One region of the Pseudomonas spirodelae genome, then DNA from elsewhere that is predicted to be linked to it. Evidence: riboswitches for the same ligand, from Rfam matches in the RefSeq annotation. Region 1 holds a riboswitch; each other region holds the start of a gene.

Region 1 (5,641 bases):
GAAGTCACCGCTTTCACCTCGTCCTTGAGCAAGCAGGATGAAGCCAAGCGCTTGGGCGCACACAACGTAGTCGCTTCCACCGACAGCGCTGCGCTGAAAGCGATTGCCGGCAGCCTGGACTTCCTGCTGGTAACGGCCAGCGCTGACCTGGACTGGAACGCCATGATTGGCACCCTGCGTGGCAAAGGCCGGCTGCACTTTGTCGGCATCGTGCCCAGCGCGATTCCGGTGCATGTGTTTAACCTGATTCCCAAGCAGAAGAGCCTGTCCGGCTCGCCCGTTGGCTCGCCGGCCAACATGGCGAAAATGCTCGAATTTTGCGCCCGCCATCAGATCCTGCCGCAGGTCGAACACTTCCCCATGAGTAAGGTCAACGAGGCCATCGACCACCTGCGCGCCGGTAAAGCGCGTTACCGCGTGGTGCTCGACGCCAGCAAGTGACAGCCGGGGTAAATCAGCCGCATGATTTGCCCCTTTTTTACCGCCTCATGAGCCCCCATGCCGTACCCGATCGAAACACCCAGTACCACCGACTTCCCGCGCCTGCTTGAGGTATGGGAAGCCGCCGTACGCGCCACCCATGACTTTCTCGAAGAGCACGACATTCAGCTGCTCAAACCCTTACTGATTGGGCAGTACTTCCCTCAGGTTCAGCTCAGCTGCATCCGTGGCGAGGATGGCAATATCAGCGGGTTTCTCGGCTATGCCGAGGGCAAGGTAGAAATGCTTTTCGTCGACCCACTGAGCCACGGCACAGGCGTTGGTCGCGCACTGCTCAAGCATGCAGTGACGCATCTGAGCGCGACGCAAGTGGACGTCAACGAACAGAACCCCAAAGCACTGGGGTTCTACCTGAGTCAGGGCTTCGTGGTGGACCGCCGCTCACCGCTGGATGACGGCGGGCGGCCCTTCCCGATTTTTCATCTACGCCTGAGCTGACGCCTGTTGCATCAACGAAACGGCGGCTCATCAAAGCTGCGCAGCTTGCGCGAGTGCAGCGAGTTGAGCTGGTTACGCAGCAGGTCCAGGGCGGTGATACCGATGTGCAGGTGCTGGGTCACCGCGCGCTCGTAGAACGCCCCGGCCGCGCCCGGCAACTTGATCTCGCTGTGCAGCGGTTTATCCGAGACACACAGCAAGGTGCCGTAGGGCACCCGCAGGCGATAGCCTTGCGCGGCGACGGTGCCGCTTTCCATGTCCACTGCCACGGCGCGCGACAGGTTGATCAGCGGCCGTTCCTGCGCCCAGCGCAACTCCCAGTTACGGTCGTCGTAGGTCAGCACGGTGCCGGTGCGCAGGCGCTTCCTCAATTCATCACCCTCTTCACCCGTCACCTGTCGCGCCGCCGCCTGCAATGCCTGCTGCACTTCGGCCAGGGCCGGCAGGGGAATATGCGGCGGCAATACGCGGTCGAGAATGCCGTCGCGGCGCATGTAGGCGTGAGCCAGCACGTAATCGCCGATGGTTTGCGACTGCCGCAGCCCGCCGCAGTGGCCGATCATCAGCCAACAATGCGGACGCAGCACGGCTAGGTGATCGGTGATGTTCTTCGCGTTGGAGGGCCCGACGCCGATATTGACCAGGGTGATGCCGTGACCATCATCCGCCTGCAGGTGATAGGCCGGCATCTGGTAACGGTGCCAGATGACATTCTCGATAATCGCCTGCATTTCGCCTTCGGCCATGCCGCGCTGGATCACCACATTGCCCGGCAGCACCATACGGGTGAACCGCGACTCACCGACCAGCATGTCCAGACCATGGCGGATAAATTGGTCAACATAGCGGTGGTAGTTGGTCAGCAGAATCCACGGCTGTACATGGCGCCAGTCGCTGCCGGTGTAATGCACCAGACGACGCAGAGAGAAGTCCACCCGCGCAGCATCGAACAGCGCCAGCGGCAGCGGGTCGGTGTTTTCCCAGTCATACAAACCGTCGGCGGTGCCATCGGTGGCCGCAGACAAGTCGGTACTGGGAAATACCCGCACCAACTCGGCTGCCGTCACCCCGGAGCCGGCCAGCTCATCGCCCTGCTCCACCACATAAGGGTAAGGAATATTCTGCTGGCTGACGCCCACCTCGACCTTCACGGTGAAGTCATTCATCAGCGGGCACAACTGCTCCAGCAGGTACTTACGGAACGCCGCCGGATGAGTCACGGTGACGCTGTAGGTGCCGGGCACCTGCACCTTGGCATAGGCGCGCACCGTGGTCGGCGCCTCGCCCTGACAGAGGTAGGTCAGGCGCAACTCGGGATAACGGAACTGGCACTGCTCAGCGGCGTCGGGCTTGATGCGCTCTTTCAAGTAGCGCTTAAGCGCCGCACTCAAGCCACTAGTCGCGTGCAGATGCAGGGCGGCCAGTCGATCCACCGCCTCTTCAGCGGTATTGGCAACAATAAAGTCATCGGAACAAGGGTTCACAAGGCACCTTCCTGGCTGAACAGAATGGCTCTATCTTGCCCTGATACGCGGCACGGGCGATAGCGCGGCGTTGCCTGCGCAGGCAGGCTACTTGAGCAGCGCCTGCAAGTTCTTGAGCAGCGGTTATGGGGGCAGCGCGCCAGCGGGTCACGTGCCCGGCATACCCATGGGGCAAACCAAGCAACCAGCACCGCCAACGCGCAGCAACTGCGCCAGGTATTAAGCCGCGCGGCGCGTTTTACCACACGCCAAGGCAGCCTTAACTGGCAGGCGATCACTGTTCAGCCTAGGGCTAAGCTGCGCATCAGCAGCCCGTCCGGGCCACTGAAGCGCAACTCCAGCAAGCTGGCAGGGACTGATCAGGCTGGCTGGTGCAGGCGTGTATTGAACAGCGGAGCGCGGCTATAACCAGAGAACGCCTTGGCAGCGGCCAGCACGCCAAGGTCGACCAGTGGCTCGATCAGGATCACGCTCATATAGGCCAGACCGAAGCTGCCTACTGCCACCAGGTTCTCGCCGGAGAAACCGTTGCCATAGACCGCCCAGAAAGCCACCCAGGCAACGATGCCACCCTGATAGGCCGTCGACAGTGCCAGGGCCTGCTTGTAGGAGAGGTCCACATAGGCGGTGCCCGGCGCGATGATGCGCTTGGCCAGCAGGTGGATGCCGAATAATGGCAGCAGCAAGGTCGTGACGTTCATGCCGTATTGCGGCAGGTCAAACTGCGCGAACAGCAGACCCTGCAGCAGCAGACCAAGCGACAGACCGACAGCCGTTGCACCCGCGCCGAACAGCAGCAACAGGGTCGAGCCGAGGATCAGGTGCACCTCGGAAACGCCCACCGCCTGATGCGGGAAGACTTCGAAGAAACAGAACACCAACGCAGTGGTCAGCAGGCTACGCAAGGCCAGAGCGGCAACGCCGCCGTTACTGCGGATGCTGTCGAAGGCAAGTTTGGCCGTGAGGCCAAGGGCACCTGCGGCGGTGGCATAACTGAGGAAGAGTTTGGCGCCAGTAACAACTTCGGGTTCGATGTGCATAGAGATTCCTGTACCGCGCCCACCGCGCGATGATCTGGATTGAGGGATTGGGCATCGTGCCCGGCGTCGATGGCAGGTCTCCTGGCTCACGGCTTAATACTTCACCCGCCTTCCCAACCTTGCGGCCAGTGGCATATGGGCGTCGCTCACCGTTTACAGTTGCGGGGGCAGCCATGGCTTCGGTACGTGTTGCTGTACCCACCATGTTCCCTTTTCATCCACTCGCGTAACACGCTGCGGAACCATCGGCGGCCACCTTACCCGGCTGCACGCAGAAATGACAGAACCCGAAGCAGGGCCCGACTGAAGTTTCAGGCGCACCCCACAATTCGCACAAACACCCATGCTAGAGAGGTCGAAGCCCTAAAGCAGATGCGCTGCACCGCGCGCTATCAGAGCGTCGACATCAATACCGCGCGGCAACGTGCCATAAACCCGGCCACCTTGGCCGCCCAGACGGCTGGCGATAAAGGCATCGGATACCGCGGCATGACCGGCCTCCAGCAGCAACTTGGCTTGCAGCGCCAGGGCTACATCTTCCGTGAGTTGACGGGCGCGATACTGGATGTCGGCGGTGTCGCGAAAGTCCGCCTGCAGCTTGCTGATATGGGCTTTCAAACGCGCATCACCATGGCCATCGCCCAATTCGACAAACAGCGCATCGAGCACGCCCGGCTCTTTGGACAGCGCGCGCAGCACATCTAAACACTGCACATTGCCCGAGCCTTCCCAGGTCGAGTTAACCGGTGCTTCGCGGTACAGACGCGGCAGAATGGTGTCTTCAACGTAACCGGCACCGCCCATGCATTCGGCGGCCTCGTTGATCATCGCTGGCGCCCGCTTGCAGATCCAATACTTGCCCACGGCGGTGACCAGCCGGGCGAACTTGTCCTCCTGTTCGTCGTGCGGATTGTCCAGCGCTTTGCCCATGCGCAGGGTTAACGCCAGCGCCGCCTCACTTTCCAGAGCCAGGTCGGCCAGAACGTTCTGCATCAGCGGCTGCTCGCTGAGCACGCGACCGCCGACCTGGCGATGGGCGCAGTGATGCGCGGCCTGGGTCAGCGCCTGACGCATCAGGGCGCTGGAGCCGATCATGCAGTCGAAGCGGGTTAGCGCGACCATCTCAATAATCGTCGGCACGCCGCGCCCTTCTTCGCCGACCATCCAAGCCAGTGCGCCACGGAATTCGACCTCGCTGGAGGCGTTCGACCAATTGCCCAGTTTGTTCTTCAGGCGCTGGATGTAGAACTCGTTACGCGTGCCGTCCGGGCGATGCCGCGGCAGCAGAAAGCAGGTCAGCCCTTTAGTGGTGTAAGCCAGGGTGAGAAAGGCATCGCACATTGGCGCCGAGCAGAACCACTTGTGGCCAACCAGCTCATACGCCTGCCCTGGCCCGCCAAGCCCCACCGCATAAGCCCGCGTGGTGTTGGCGCGCACATCGGTGCCGCCCTGTTTCTCGGTCATGGCCATGCCGATGGTCGCGCCGGTTTTCTGCTCAATCGGCAGGTTGCGCGGGTCGTATTGGGTGGAGAGGATTTTCGGCAACCACTTCTCAGCGACATCAGCTTGCAGCTTGAGGGCCGGCACACTGGCGAAGGTCATGGTCAACGGGCAACCGCTGCCGGCTTCGGCCTGGCTGTGCAAGTAACTCAAGGCCGCGCGCGCCACCTGAGCACCGGCACGCGGATCGGTCCAGGGCATGGACGGCAAACCATGCTCGATAGCCGCGCTCATCAACTGATGATAAGCCGGATGAAACTCCACCAGGTCCACGCGATGGCCATAGCGGTCGTGGCTTTTGAACACCGGCTTGTGCTCATTGGCGAGAAAGCCCGCAGCCATCAACTCGCCGCCCGCCAGGCCACCGTAAACGTCAAGACGCTGCTCGGCCCAGCCACCGCCGAAACGCTGGGTCCATTCCTGCAGCGGCAGGTCCATGCGGTACAAATTGGCGCCATCCAGCGGCGGCACCTGGTTGAACACTTCATGGGTTTCGGCATGTTGGCTGGCATTCATAGCTGAGGCTCCTCTTCGGGCAAGCGGGCGCCTACGGCGCGTAAGCAAAAAGTGACCAAGGTCTGGCTGACTTCGGCCAGGCTAGGGGCGGGATAACCGGCTTCGCGGGCAGTGCGGGCCGGCGGCGACAAGGGGCCGACCAGGACTTCAGCAATCGCGCCG
Region 2 (5,641 bases), on a different contig from region 1:
ACTCAAGGGCACCGACGTCGACCAACCGCGTAATCTGGCGAAATCGGTAACGGTTGAATAAGCAGGGGCGAGCTGATGAAACGTGAAGATATAAAGAATAAGCAGGCTCAGGGTGGGGTCTTTGATACACATATCATCGTCAACCCGGCCAATACCCGGGAATGGATTGTGATGTTGAAGAAAGGCGCAGGCACCAGCTTCTTTCTGGTTGATGACCAGGAGCAGGTGGAGTCCTTCGCTGACCTCAATGGTTTGATCGAAGAGCTGCGGTTACTGGGGATCAAGGCTGCGGAGATTCATCTCTAGCAGCCTGTTAATCGTCCGCTGACCTGAACAGGTGGCGATGCTCGGCGTTATACAGCGCCGAGTCGGCGAACTGTTCGGCGTGCAGCACACGGCCGACGAGGATCAGCGCGGTGCGGCGAAATCCCTTGGCGCACACCTGTTCTTCGATGGTGGCGAGGGTGCCGCTGACCCAATCCTGATCCGGCCAGCTGGCCCGGTGCACCACGGCAATCGGGCAATCCGCGCCGTAATGCGGCAGCAACTCAGTGACGATTTTGCTCAGATGTACCACGCCGAGGTGAATGGCCATGGTCGCGCCGTGACGGGCCAGGTCGCCCAGCGCCTCGCCCTCGGGCATATTCGATTTGCTCGCGTAGCGCGTGAGAATCAGTGTCTGCGACACCTGGGGCAGGGTCAGCTCGCTTTCCAGCAGGGCGGCGCAAGCAGCGGTCGCCGTAACGCCGGGAATGATCTGGAAGGGAATTTCCAGCCGACGCAGGTGGCGGATCTGTTCGCCAATCGCGCCATATAGCGACGGGTCGCCGGAATGCACGCGGGCCACGTCCTGGCCTTTGCTGTGCGCCTGGGCAATCAGCTCGATAATTTCATCCAGGTGCAGCTCAGCCGTGTTCACCACCTGCTCAGCGTTATGGCCTTCCAGCACCGCTGCCGGCACCAGCGAGCCGGCGTAGAGAATTACCGGGCAGCTGCGTAGCAGGCGCTGGCCTTTGACGGTGATCAGCTCGGGGTCGCCGGGGCCGGCACCGATAAAGTAGACGGTCATGACACATCCTTGGGTGCAATCGACGCCAGCGCGCAGGTGGCACTGGCGTTGCGGGTTTTTTCGCCAAGCAGTCGGGCCGGTTGGCCGCCCAGGCGTTCGGCCAGCGCCAGGGCGCAGGGTTCCGCGACTGCCGGGCTGCCGGTGGCGGCCAGGGTAATCGGCGAGCTTTGCACGTCTGGTTGATAGGGCTGCAGTTCTGCCGAGTTGAAAAGGCTCAGCTGCAGGCCGAGGCGATTGGCCAGTGCCTGCAGACCCGGCTCGTCACGCTTGTGCGCGATGCTCGCCAGCCCCGCCAAGTTATCCACAGTCAGGCCATGTGCCTGCAAGCTGTGCAGCAGCAGGCTGAGCAAATCTTCCATACTGCAGCCGCTGCGACAGCCGAGCCCGGCGACCACTTGAATAGCGGCGGGGCAATTATCGACAGGGCTGGGCATGATCTACGGCGCTCGGTTTCTGCGGCGGCGTAGCTGATCATGGCGGCTCTTAGCGGTCAACCGTGATTGACCGGCCGTCATGGTCTGCGTAGCCTTGGCGCGTTCGAGGTTCTTCGCGGCTCTGCCGCTGAAGCTAAGAGGGAACAAGGTGAATGCCTTGGCTGCCCCCGCAACTGTGAACGGTCGAAAGCCCTTCGATACACCACTGCCGCAGGCGGGAAGGTGAAGGGTCGCGCAGCGCGCAGATCGTGAGCCAGGAGACCTGCCTCGTCACGCTTTCGACAACCGGGCGGGGTGATCCGGTGGTGTTGGCTGACGCCCCGTGGCTGTCATGTCTGTGCCGCCTCCTGCTCGTCTTTCTTTCGACGTCACGCAGGACTCGCCATGCAAACCCTCGGCAAACTTCCCGTCACCATCGTCACCGGCTTTCTCGGTGCCGGTAAAACCACCTTGCTGCGCCACATGCTGGAAAACGCGGGCGGTCGGCGTATCGCGGTGATCGTCAACGAGTTCGGCGAGCTGGGTATTGATGGCGAAATCCTCAAGCAGTGCTCCATCGGTTGCAGCGAAGAAGAGGCTAATGGCCGCGTCTATGAGCTGGCCAACGGTTGCCTGTGTTGCACCGTGCAGGAAGAGTTCTTCCCGGTGATGCGCGAGTTAGTGGCGCGCCGTGGTGAACTCGACCATATCCTGATTGAAACCTCCGGCCTGGCCCTGCCCAAGCCGCTGGTGCAGGCGTTCAACTGGCCGGAAATCCGTAACGCCTGCACCGTTGATGCGGTGATCACCGTGGTCGACAGCCCAGCCGTGGCCGCCGGTACCTTCGCCGCTTTCCCTGACCAGGTCGATCAGCAGCGCAAGCTTGACCCAAACCTCGACCACGAATCGCCGCTGCATGAGCTGTTCGCAGATCAGTTGGCCAGCGCTGACCTGGTGATCCTCAATAAAGCCGACTTGCTCGACGCCGCCGCCCTGGCGGCGGTGCGCGCCGAAGTGGCGGAAGAGTTGCCGCCGGCAGTGAAAATCATCGAAGCCCATGGCGGTGAACTGCCGCTGAACGTGCTGTTGGGCCTCAACTGCGAAACCGAGCTGCACATCGAAGGCCGCAAGACCCACCATGACCTGGAAGGCCATGAAGAGCACGATCACGACGAATTCGACTCGTTCCACGTGGAACTACCGGAGGCCGAGGAAGCACGCTTGCTGGGCGCATTGAAGGACGCAGTAGCCAAGCATGGCGTCCTGCGCATCAAGGGTTTCGCGGCGATTCCCGGCAAACCGATGCGTTTGTTGCTGCAAGGTGTTGGCCAGCGCTTCGACAAACACTTCGACCGCGCCTGGCAGGCTGACGAAGTGCGGGTCAGCCGCTTGATCGTGATTGGTCAGCATCTTGATCAGGCTGTCATCAGCGCTGAATTGCAGGCGGCATTGGCGAACTAAGCCCCCATGCATCTAATCCGCACCCAGCCCGGCAGCCAAGTACCGGTCGACAGCATCGCCGACCTCGGCCAGACACCGGCCGAGCTGGTGATTCTCTGCACCGGCGATTCACAGTTGTCGCTGTTGGCTGAGGTGGCGCGGCAGTTACCCGAGGATTATCCCAGCCTGCGTCTGGCCAGCCCGGCGCAGTTGAGCAATCACGCCTCGGTGGACCTCTATGTCGAGCAGGTGCTGCAACACGCCAAGGTGATCCTGATTGCCGTGCACGGCGGCGTCAGTTACTGGCGCTACGGCATCGAGCGTTTGGTTGAGCTGGCCGAGCGCGGTGCGCGGGTGATCATGGTGCCCGGCTGCGACAATCCCGACCCTGAGCTGATGGGCTTGAGCACTGTACCGCTGGCTGAGGCCGAGCGGCTCTGGCAGTTCCTCCGTCAGGGCGGCGCGCAGAATGCGCGGCAGCTGTTCAATTGCATCGCCAGCCAGTGGCTGCAGCGTGACTATGTCTGGGGCGAGCCGCAGCTGTTGCCGCGCGTGGGCCTCTATCACCCGCAGCAGGCCCGCGCGGTTTTGGCCGACTGGCAGGCTAATTGGCAAGCGACTGCGCCGGTGGTGGCGCTGCTGTTTTATCGCACTCAAGTGCAGGCGGCGAACACCGGCTTTATCGATGTGTTCTGTCAGCGCCTGCAGGCTCAAGGCCTCAACCCGCTGCCGATTGCCGTGGCCAGCCTCAAGGAGGCCGCCTGCCTGGCCCAGGTCGAAACCTGGCTGGACGACACCGGCACGGCGCTGATCATCAACACCACCGCGTTCGCCTTATCCAACCCGGAAGCACCGAGCGAGCGACCTTTCCGCCGCGATATCCCGGTACTGCAAGCCATTTGCTCGCTGGATAACCATGAGCAATGGCAAGCCAGCGCCCAAGGTCTGGGCTCGCGCGACCTGGCCATGCATGTCGTGTTGCCCGAGCTGGATGGCCGCCTGATTACCCAGCCGATCAGCTTCAAGGGCCTGGCCTGGCGCAGTGAGCGCAGCCAGAGCGATGTGGTGTGTTATCAGCCGCATTTAGCGGGAATGGATTTTGTCGCTGAGCTGGCGCGCAACTGGATCGCCCTGGCCGACAAGGCCAACGCCGACAAGCGCATCGCTCTGGTGCTGGCCAACTACCCGACTCGCGATGGGCGCATCGGCAATGGCGTTGGCTTGGATACCCCGGCGGCGGCGCTGAATATCCTCAAGGCGCTGCAACAGCAGGGCTACCCGGTTGCAGGGTTGCCCGACAGCGGCACCGCGCTGATCCACCAGCTGCTCGGCGGCGTGACCAATGATCTGGACAGCCTCGACGCACGACCCTGCGCGCAGAGCCTGGCGCTGGATGAGTACCTGGCGTTTTTCCACAGTCTGCCGGCGGCCAACCAGCAGGCGGTGCGTGAACGCTGGGGCGGACCGGAACGTGATCCGATGTTCCGAGGAGGGCGGTTGATGATCGCCGGCCTGCGCTTCGGCCTGACTTTTGTCGGCATCCAGCCGGCGCGTGGTTATCAGCTGGATGCAGCGGCGGTGTATCACGACCCCGATCTGGTGCCGCCGCACGGCTACTTGGCGTTTTACTGCTGGTTGCGCAGAGTTTTTGCTGCCGATGCCGTGATTCACGTCGGCAAGCACGGCAACCTGGAATGGCTGCCGGGCAAGAGCGTCGGCCTGTCGGAACAATGCTGGCCGAGCGCGATTCTTGGCCCGCTGCCGAATATCTACCCGTTTATCGTCAATGATCCGGGTGAGGGCGCGCAGGCCAAGCGGCGCACCCAGGCGGTGATCATCGACCACCTGATGCCACCGCTGACCCGCGCCGAAAGCTACGGCCCGCTGCGTGATCTGGAGCGTCTGGCCGACGAGTATTACGAGGCCAGCCAGCTCGATCTGCGCCGCGCCGCCGAACTGCGTGGCGAGATTCTGCTCAAGGTGCGCGAGGCCAGTCTGGATCGCGAACTGGGCCTGCAACTTAACGAAGATCCCAATAGCTGGCTGCCGCAGCTCGACGCCTATTTATGCGATTTGAAGGAATCGCAGATCCGCGATGGCCTGCATGTATTTGGCGAATCACCGGCCGGCACGCTGCGCCGCGATACCTTGCTGGCGCTGCTGCGCATTCCCCGTGGCGATGGCCAGGGCGGCAATGCCAGCCTGCTGCGCGCCTTGGCCAGCGATCTGCAGCTGGGCTTCGACCCGCTCGACTGCGATATGGCCGCGCCCTGGCTGGGCCCGCGTCCGGCGCTGTTGGCTGGGTTAAGCGATGAGGCCTGGCGCAGTGCCGGCGATACCCGCGAGCTTTTGGAGCTGTTGGCCCTGCGCCTGATTGAGTCAGCGGATGTCGAAGCCGTGGGCGGGCAAAGTCGCCAAGTACTGCAGCGTTTGCGTGAGCAGATTGCGCCACTGCTGGATGCCTGCGGCGATGCCGAGATGCACGGTTTGTTATCGGCGCTGAGCGGGCGGTTTGTCCCAGCTGGGCCGAGTGGCGCGCCGAGTCGCGGGCGTCTGGATGTACTGCCCACTGGGCGCAATTTCTACAGCGTTGATGTGCGCAACCTGCCCACGCCGACGGCCTGGCGCATCGGTGTGCAAGCGGCGGATCGTCTGCTTGAACGGCATTTGCAGGATCACGGCGACCACCTGCGCCAGCTCGGCCTGTCGATGTGGGGCA
Region 3 (5,641 bases), on a different contig from region 1:
AGGACTGCCCGATGCGCGATTACAAATGGCTGCATGAATACTGTTTGAACCGCTTTGGCTCGGTGGGGGCGTTGGAATCAATGCTGCCCGAACCGCGCAGTGCTGCCCAGTTACGCGCGATCAGTGATGATCGCTACCTGTCGACGCTGAGCCTGCGGGTCTTCCGTGCCGGCCTCAAGCACAGCTTGGTGGATGCCAAGTGGCCGGCGTTTGAACAGGTGTTCTTCGGTTTCGACCCGGAGAAAGTGGTGCTGATGGGCGCTGAGCGCCTGGAAAATCTGATGCAGGATGCGCGCATCATCCGGCACTTGGGCAAGCTCAAAAGTGTGCCGCGCAATGCCCAGTTCATTCTTGATGTGCGCCAGGAGAAGGGCAGCTTCGGCGCGTTGATCGCTGACTGGCCGGTGAGCGATATCGTCGGCCTGTGGAAGTACTTAGCCAAGCACGGCAGTCAGCTTGGCGGGCTGTCGGCGCCGCGCTTTCTACGCATGGTCGGCAAAGATACCTTTGTGCCCAGTGATGATTTGGTTGCGGCATTAAAAGCGCAGAAGATCGTCGATAAGCTACCGACCAGCTTGAAAGAGCGTGCGGCGGTTCAGGCGGCGTTTAATGAGTGGCATGAGCAGAGCGGGCGCGCCTTGTGTCAGCTGTCGATGATGCTTGCCTATACCGTCAATCATTGAAGTTGGAGCTGCTAATGGAACAAGCCATCAAGCGCGTCGCCGAGGAACTCAAGCAGGCCGAGCGGATCTTGCTGATTACCGGCGCTGGCTTGTCGGCCGACTCCGGGTTGCCGACTTACCGAGGGCTGGGTGGGCTGTATAACGGCCAGACTGCTGAGGGCTTGCCGATTGAAACGGCGCTCTCGGGGCCGATGCTGCAACGCGACCCGGCGCTGTGCTGGAAGTACCTGGCGGAGCTGGGCAAGGCCTGCCTGGGCGCTCAGGCTAATGCTGGGCATTACGCGATTGCTGAACTGCAGCGCAGAAAACCGCATTGCTGGCTGCTAACGCAGAACATTGATGGCTATCACCGTGCGGCAGGCAGCCCGATGGAGCGGGTGATCGAGATTCACGGCGAGCTGGCACCCTTGTATTGCCAGTCTTGTGGCGCTGTAGATGCCGAACTGGCCGCGCATTTGCAGCGGCCGCTGCCACCCAAATGCCGGCAATGCGCCGGCATACTGCGCCCGCCCGTGGTGCTATTTGGAGAAATGCTGCCGGAGCAGGCCATCGCTTCGCTGTATGCCGAGTTAGGCAAGGGCTTTGATGTCGTTATCAGCGTCGGCACCAGCGCCAGCTTTCCCTACATCGTCGAGCCGTTGCTGCGCACCCGGCAAGCAGGAGGATTCACCGCCGATATCAACCCGCAGCGCAGCGACCTGAGCAATAGGGTGGATGTCCATCTGCAAGGGCGCGCTTTAGATGTTTTGCCAGAACTACTGAGTCACATTTAGAGCCATAGAATTTGCAAATGCATGTCATAGAGGGCATAGTCGCGCTCTTGTGAAATCAACCGACACGGTCGTGCCCATGCTCCAACGCCTCGCACCCCTCGTGCCTATCGCACTTTCCCTGGTCCTGGCCGCCTGCGCCAACCATGCTCCGCAACCGGAGCTGACCACTCAATCTTCAGTGTTCTCCTCGACAGACCTTGCCGAGTTTGATGAGCAAGCCAAAGAAGCCGCCCTTGGCGATTTCACCGAAGAAAAGGCCTACAAACTCCCGCAACTGGCTGACGGCATTCTGTCCCACGGTCTGTCACTGGTAGGTACGCGCTATCGCTTTGGCGGCGGCTCGGTAAGTTCCGGCTTCGATTGCAGCGGTTTTATCGGTTACCTGTTTAAAGAAGAGGCCGGCCTGAAGTTGCCGCGCTCGACCCGCGACATGATCAATATCGACGCCCCATTGGTGGAGCGTGATGACCTTAAGCCGGGCGATCTGCTGTTCTTTAGCACCAACGGCCGTGGTCGCGTCAGCCATGCCGGCATCTATATGGGCGATGATCAATTCATCCATTCTTCCAGCAGTCGCAGCGGCGGTGTGCGGGTCGATAGCCTGGATGATCGCTACTGGAAGCGCACCTTTATCGAGGCCAAGCGGGCCTTGGCGCTGGCGCCAACCGAGTCCCTCGTACGTAACCCTTGAGTGCGGCGTGCAGCGGCCGCAACGTTAAGGCCGCTGCAGCCAGCATCCTGTCTGACGCATATCGATAGATTTCAACAACCTGCCAAGCAAAGCTAAAGCTTGCACTCGCATGTGCAAGCCGGCAGAGTAGGGCGCATCCCGGCTCAGGATCGCCTTATCCATGACCGCATTCTCCCGTATCAGCTTGATTGTGTTGGCCGCGCTGCTTAGCGCCTGCGCGAGTCAAGCGCCCGCGCCAACCCCGCAACCCACTGTTTATCAGCCCATCAGCAGCTTTAACGGCAATGCTGATGATGTGCTATTTCGTGCGTTGGGCTTGGTGGGCACGCCCTATCGCTATGGCGGTAATACCCCCGAAGGCGGCTTCGATTGCAGCGGCTTGATCGGTTTTGTTTACCGCGATGCCGCAGGCATCAAGCTGCCGCGCACTACCCGTGAGCTGATCAGCATGCGCGCACCGGGCATTGGGCGCGACGCGCTGCAAAGCGGTGATCTGGTGTTTTTTGCCACCAGTGGCGGCAGCCAGGTCAGCCATGCGGGTATTTATGTCGGCAATGGCCGTTTCGTGCATGCGCCCTCCAGCGGCGGCACTGTGCGCCTGGACAGCCTGAGTAATACGTATTGGCAGCGTACTTACTTGAATGCCAAGCGCGTGTTCACCCCAGAGCTGGCGGGTAACCCCTGAGGCCCAGCCCAGAGTATTTGTAGAGGGGCTTTTATGACCACTCAAACGCTTAATCTCGATGCTGATCTCTATCAGTACCTGCTGGATGTATCGCTGCGCGAGACGCCACTGCTCAAGCGTCTGCGCGACGAAACCGCTCTGCTGACTCATTCACGCTGGCAAATCGCCCCCGAGCAGGGCCAGTTTATGACCTTATTGGTACAGCTGATCGGCGCGCGGCGGATTGTCGAAGTCGGCACCTTTACCGGTTACAGCGCTATCTGCATGGCCCAGGCCATGCCGAGCGATGGCCGCTTGATCTGTTGCGATATTCCCGGCGACTACAACGCCACGGCCAAACGTTACTGGGCTGAGGCGGGCCTCGCTGAGCGTATTGAGCTGCGGCTGGCGCCGGCGCTGCAAACACTTGAGGCGCTTGCTGCTGAGGGGCTGGCAGGGCGAATTGATCTGCTGTTTATCGATGCCGATAAAGCCAACTACCCGGCTTATTTGGAGCACGCCCTGCGCCTGGTACGTCAGGGTGGGCTGATCCTATTCGACAACACCCTGTGGAGTGGTCGGGTACTTGAGCTGTGCCCCGAGAGCGCTGACACCCGAGCGATTCAGGCGCTCAACCTGGCGCTGCGTGATGATCCGCGCATCGACCTGTCGCTGCTGCCGCTCGGCGATGGCCTGAGCCTGTGCCGTAAACGCTGACCCGCCGTTGCCTGTATGCCTGAACCGATTCGTCTGCCCGAACAACCCGATGCCTGCGAACTCTGCGCCCGCGCGGCGCTGCTGACGCGCCATCACTTGATCCCCAAGGCGCTGCATAACAAGGTCTACGTACAAAAGCGCTTCGGCAAAAATGAGCGCATCAGCGCCACGCTCTGGGTGTGCCGTGCCTGTCACAACCAGATCCACCGGCTGTTCAGCGAAAAAGAGCTGGCGCTGATCTACAACAATCGTGACAGCCTGCTCAGTGATGAACGCTTGCGTACCTTTGTTGAGTGGTTGGCAAGCAAGCCGGCGGGTTTTATGCCGCGGCATTGAGTGGCACGTGAGGCGTCGGTGCTATGCGCGGCGTTATGCGTTGACGCTCTGTATGCAAGTCTCTACCCTGCGCGCCTGCAACAGGTGCCCCAAACGCATAGCGTTCAAAGGGTGAAACAGGGAAGCCGGTGCGTTTCGTGTTAACCACGCAACTATTCCGGCGCTGCCCCCGCAACGGTAAACGAGTCAAAGATCGCCACTAGCCACTGTGCCCACCGGCATGGGAAGGCGCGATCCAGGAACCTCAAGGTTCCACTCGTAAGCCCGGAGACCGGCCTGCTGCATCCACGGCATTGCGGAGGGCGTTGCCGGGCTGATGTGGCTGTATTGCTGCTCTATCTGCCTATGCTGTTCTCCCAATGTTTTATTCAGCAGTATCGCGCGGGCGGCGCGATGGAGAATCAGGCATTGTTTCGCACCTTTTATAAACGTCCGGCCGTTCTTTTATGGCTGGGCTGTAGTCCTTTTTTAACTGCACAAGCAGAACCCCTCAACCTCGCTCAGCAGGTGGTCACCGCCACGCGAACGGCTACGCCGTTGGTCTCGGTGGCGTCGAGCAGTGTGATTACCCGTGAAGATATCGAGCGCAGCCAGGCACAGAGCGTGCCTGACATGCTGCGCGGTCTGGCTGGCGTGCAGATCGTTAGCAACGGCGGCCGCGGCAAAAGCACCTCGTTGTACCTGCGCGGTACCAGCGAGAAGCAACTATTGGTGCTGATTGACGGGGTTAAGGTGGGTTCCGCCACCTCTGGTGCTGCCGCCCTGCAGGACATTCCATTGGCGCTGGTCGAACGCATTGAGGTGGTGCGCGGCCCGCGTTCCAGTCTGTATGGTTCCGAGGCGCTTGGCGGGGTGATTCAAATTTTCACCCGGCGCGGCGCAAAGCAGGGGCTCAAACCTTACCTGGCTTTGGGTACCGGCACGCGCTCCAGCTCCAGCGCTAATGCTGGCCTGGCCGGTGGTTCGCAGAACGGCTGGTTTGACCTTGGCGTGAGCAGCGAAGATACCGACGGGATTAATGCCCGCGCTTACCGACCTAGTGCCGCAGGTGCCTACGAGCCAGACGCCGATGGCTATCGCCAGCTGGCCGGTTCACTGCGTGGTGGCTACCGCTTCGTCAACGGTCTGGAACTGGACGGCAGTTGGATGCAATCGAGCATCCACAGCGACCAAGACCTGCGCAGCAGCTCCGGCAAAACCGGGCGCTACAGCTATGCCGATGGAGAGCAACAGGTGCTTGGCGGTCGTGCCCGTTTCACTCCCTTAGAGCCCTGGGATGTGACCTTGCAGGCCGGTCACAGCGAAGATCGCACCGACAACTTCCGTGATGGTGGTTTTTACTCGCGCTTCGACACCGAGCGCTACACCTTTGCTTGGCAGAACGACTTTAGCCTGACGCCCGAGCAACTGTTGAGCCTGGGTTTTGATTACCAGCAGGACCGCATCGACACATCCGACACCTATGCTGAGGACTCCCGCGACAATCGCGGTTATTACACTCAGTACCAGGGCCGTTTCGGTCGACATGGCGTGTCCGTTGGGTTGCGCCGCGACGACAACCAGCAGTTCGGCGAGCACGATACTGGCAACCTAGGCTGGAGCTATGAGCTCAGCGAGCGCCTGACGTTGAGTGCTGCCTACGGCACCGCCTTCCGTGCGCCGACCTTTAACGACCTGTATACCCCGAACAGCGGTTCCACCGCGGGTAACCCCGACCTTAAACCGGAAAAGTCGGAAAACTACGAACTCGGCCTGCAGGGCGGTGCTGGCTGGGGTG

The links. Region 1 has a riboswitch for cobalamin ahead of SOP97_RS16905 (energy-coupling factor ABC transporter permease). Riboswitches for the same ligand answer to the same signal wherever they lie in the genome.
Region 2: it holds a riboswitch for cobalamin, as region 1 does, so the genes downstream of both, cobW (cobalamin biosynthesis protein CobW) here and SOP97_RS16905 (energy-coupling factor ABC transporter permease) in region 1, are expected to answer to the same signal.
Region 3: it holds a riboswitch for cobalamin, as region 1 does, so the genes downstream of both, btuB (TonB-dependent vitamin B12 receptor) here and SOP97_RS16905 (energy-coupling factor ABC transporter permease) in region 1, are expected to answer to the same signal.

Annotation. Positions count from the first base shown of each region.
Region 1 is NZ_JAYEET010000051.1:28,795-34,435, reverse strand. Features, by position in the region: gene ahr (NADPH-dependent aldehyde reductase Ahr) at 1-441, shown strand, start outside; gene SOP97_RS16915 (GNAT family N-acetyltransferase) at 499-939, shown strand; gene amn (AMP nucleosidase) at 951-2,423, opposite strand; gene SOP97_RS16905 (energy-coupling factor ABC transporter permease) at 2,783-3,463, opposite strand; cobalamin riboswitch at 3,518-3,725, opposite strand; gene SOP97_RS16900 (acyl-CoA dehydrogenase family protein) at 3,827-5,479, opposite strand; gene SOP97_RS16895 (TetR/AcrR family transcriptional regulator) at 5,476-5,641, opposite strand, start outside.
Region 2 is NZ_JAYEET010000036.1:128,134-133,774, reverse strand. Features, by position in the region: gene glmS (glutamine--fructose-6-phosphate transaminase (isomerizing)) at 1-61, shown strand, start outside; gene SOP97_RS11395 (hypothetical protein) at 76-306, shown strand; gene cobM (precorrin-4 C(11)-methyltransferase) at 314-1,069, opposite strand; gene SOP97_RS11385 (cobalamin biosynthesis protein) at 1,066-1,503, opposite strand; cobalamin riboswitch at 1,593-1,786, shown strand; gene cobW (cobalamin biosynthesis protein CobW) at 1,888-2,943, shown strand; gene cobN (cobaltochelatase subunit CobN) at 2,950-5,641, shown strand, end outside.
Region 3 is NZ_JAYEET010000057.1:103,030-108,670, forward strand. Features, by position in the region: gene SOP97_RS19525 (DNA-3-methyladenine glycosylase I) at 12-683, shown strand; gene SOP97_RS19530 (NAD-dependent deacylase) at 698-1,456, shown strand; gene SOP97_RS19535 (C40 family peptidase) at 1,533-2,147, shown strand; gene SOP97_RS19540 (C40 family peptidase) at 2,308-2,832, shown strand; gene SOP97_RS19545 (O-methyltransferase) at 2,866-3,528, shown strand; gene SOP97_RS19550 (hypothetical protein) at 3,544-3,864, shown strand; cobalamin riboswitch at 3,930-4,158, shown strand; gene btuB (TonB-dependent vitamin B12 receptor) at 4,258-5,641, shown strand, end outside.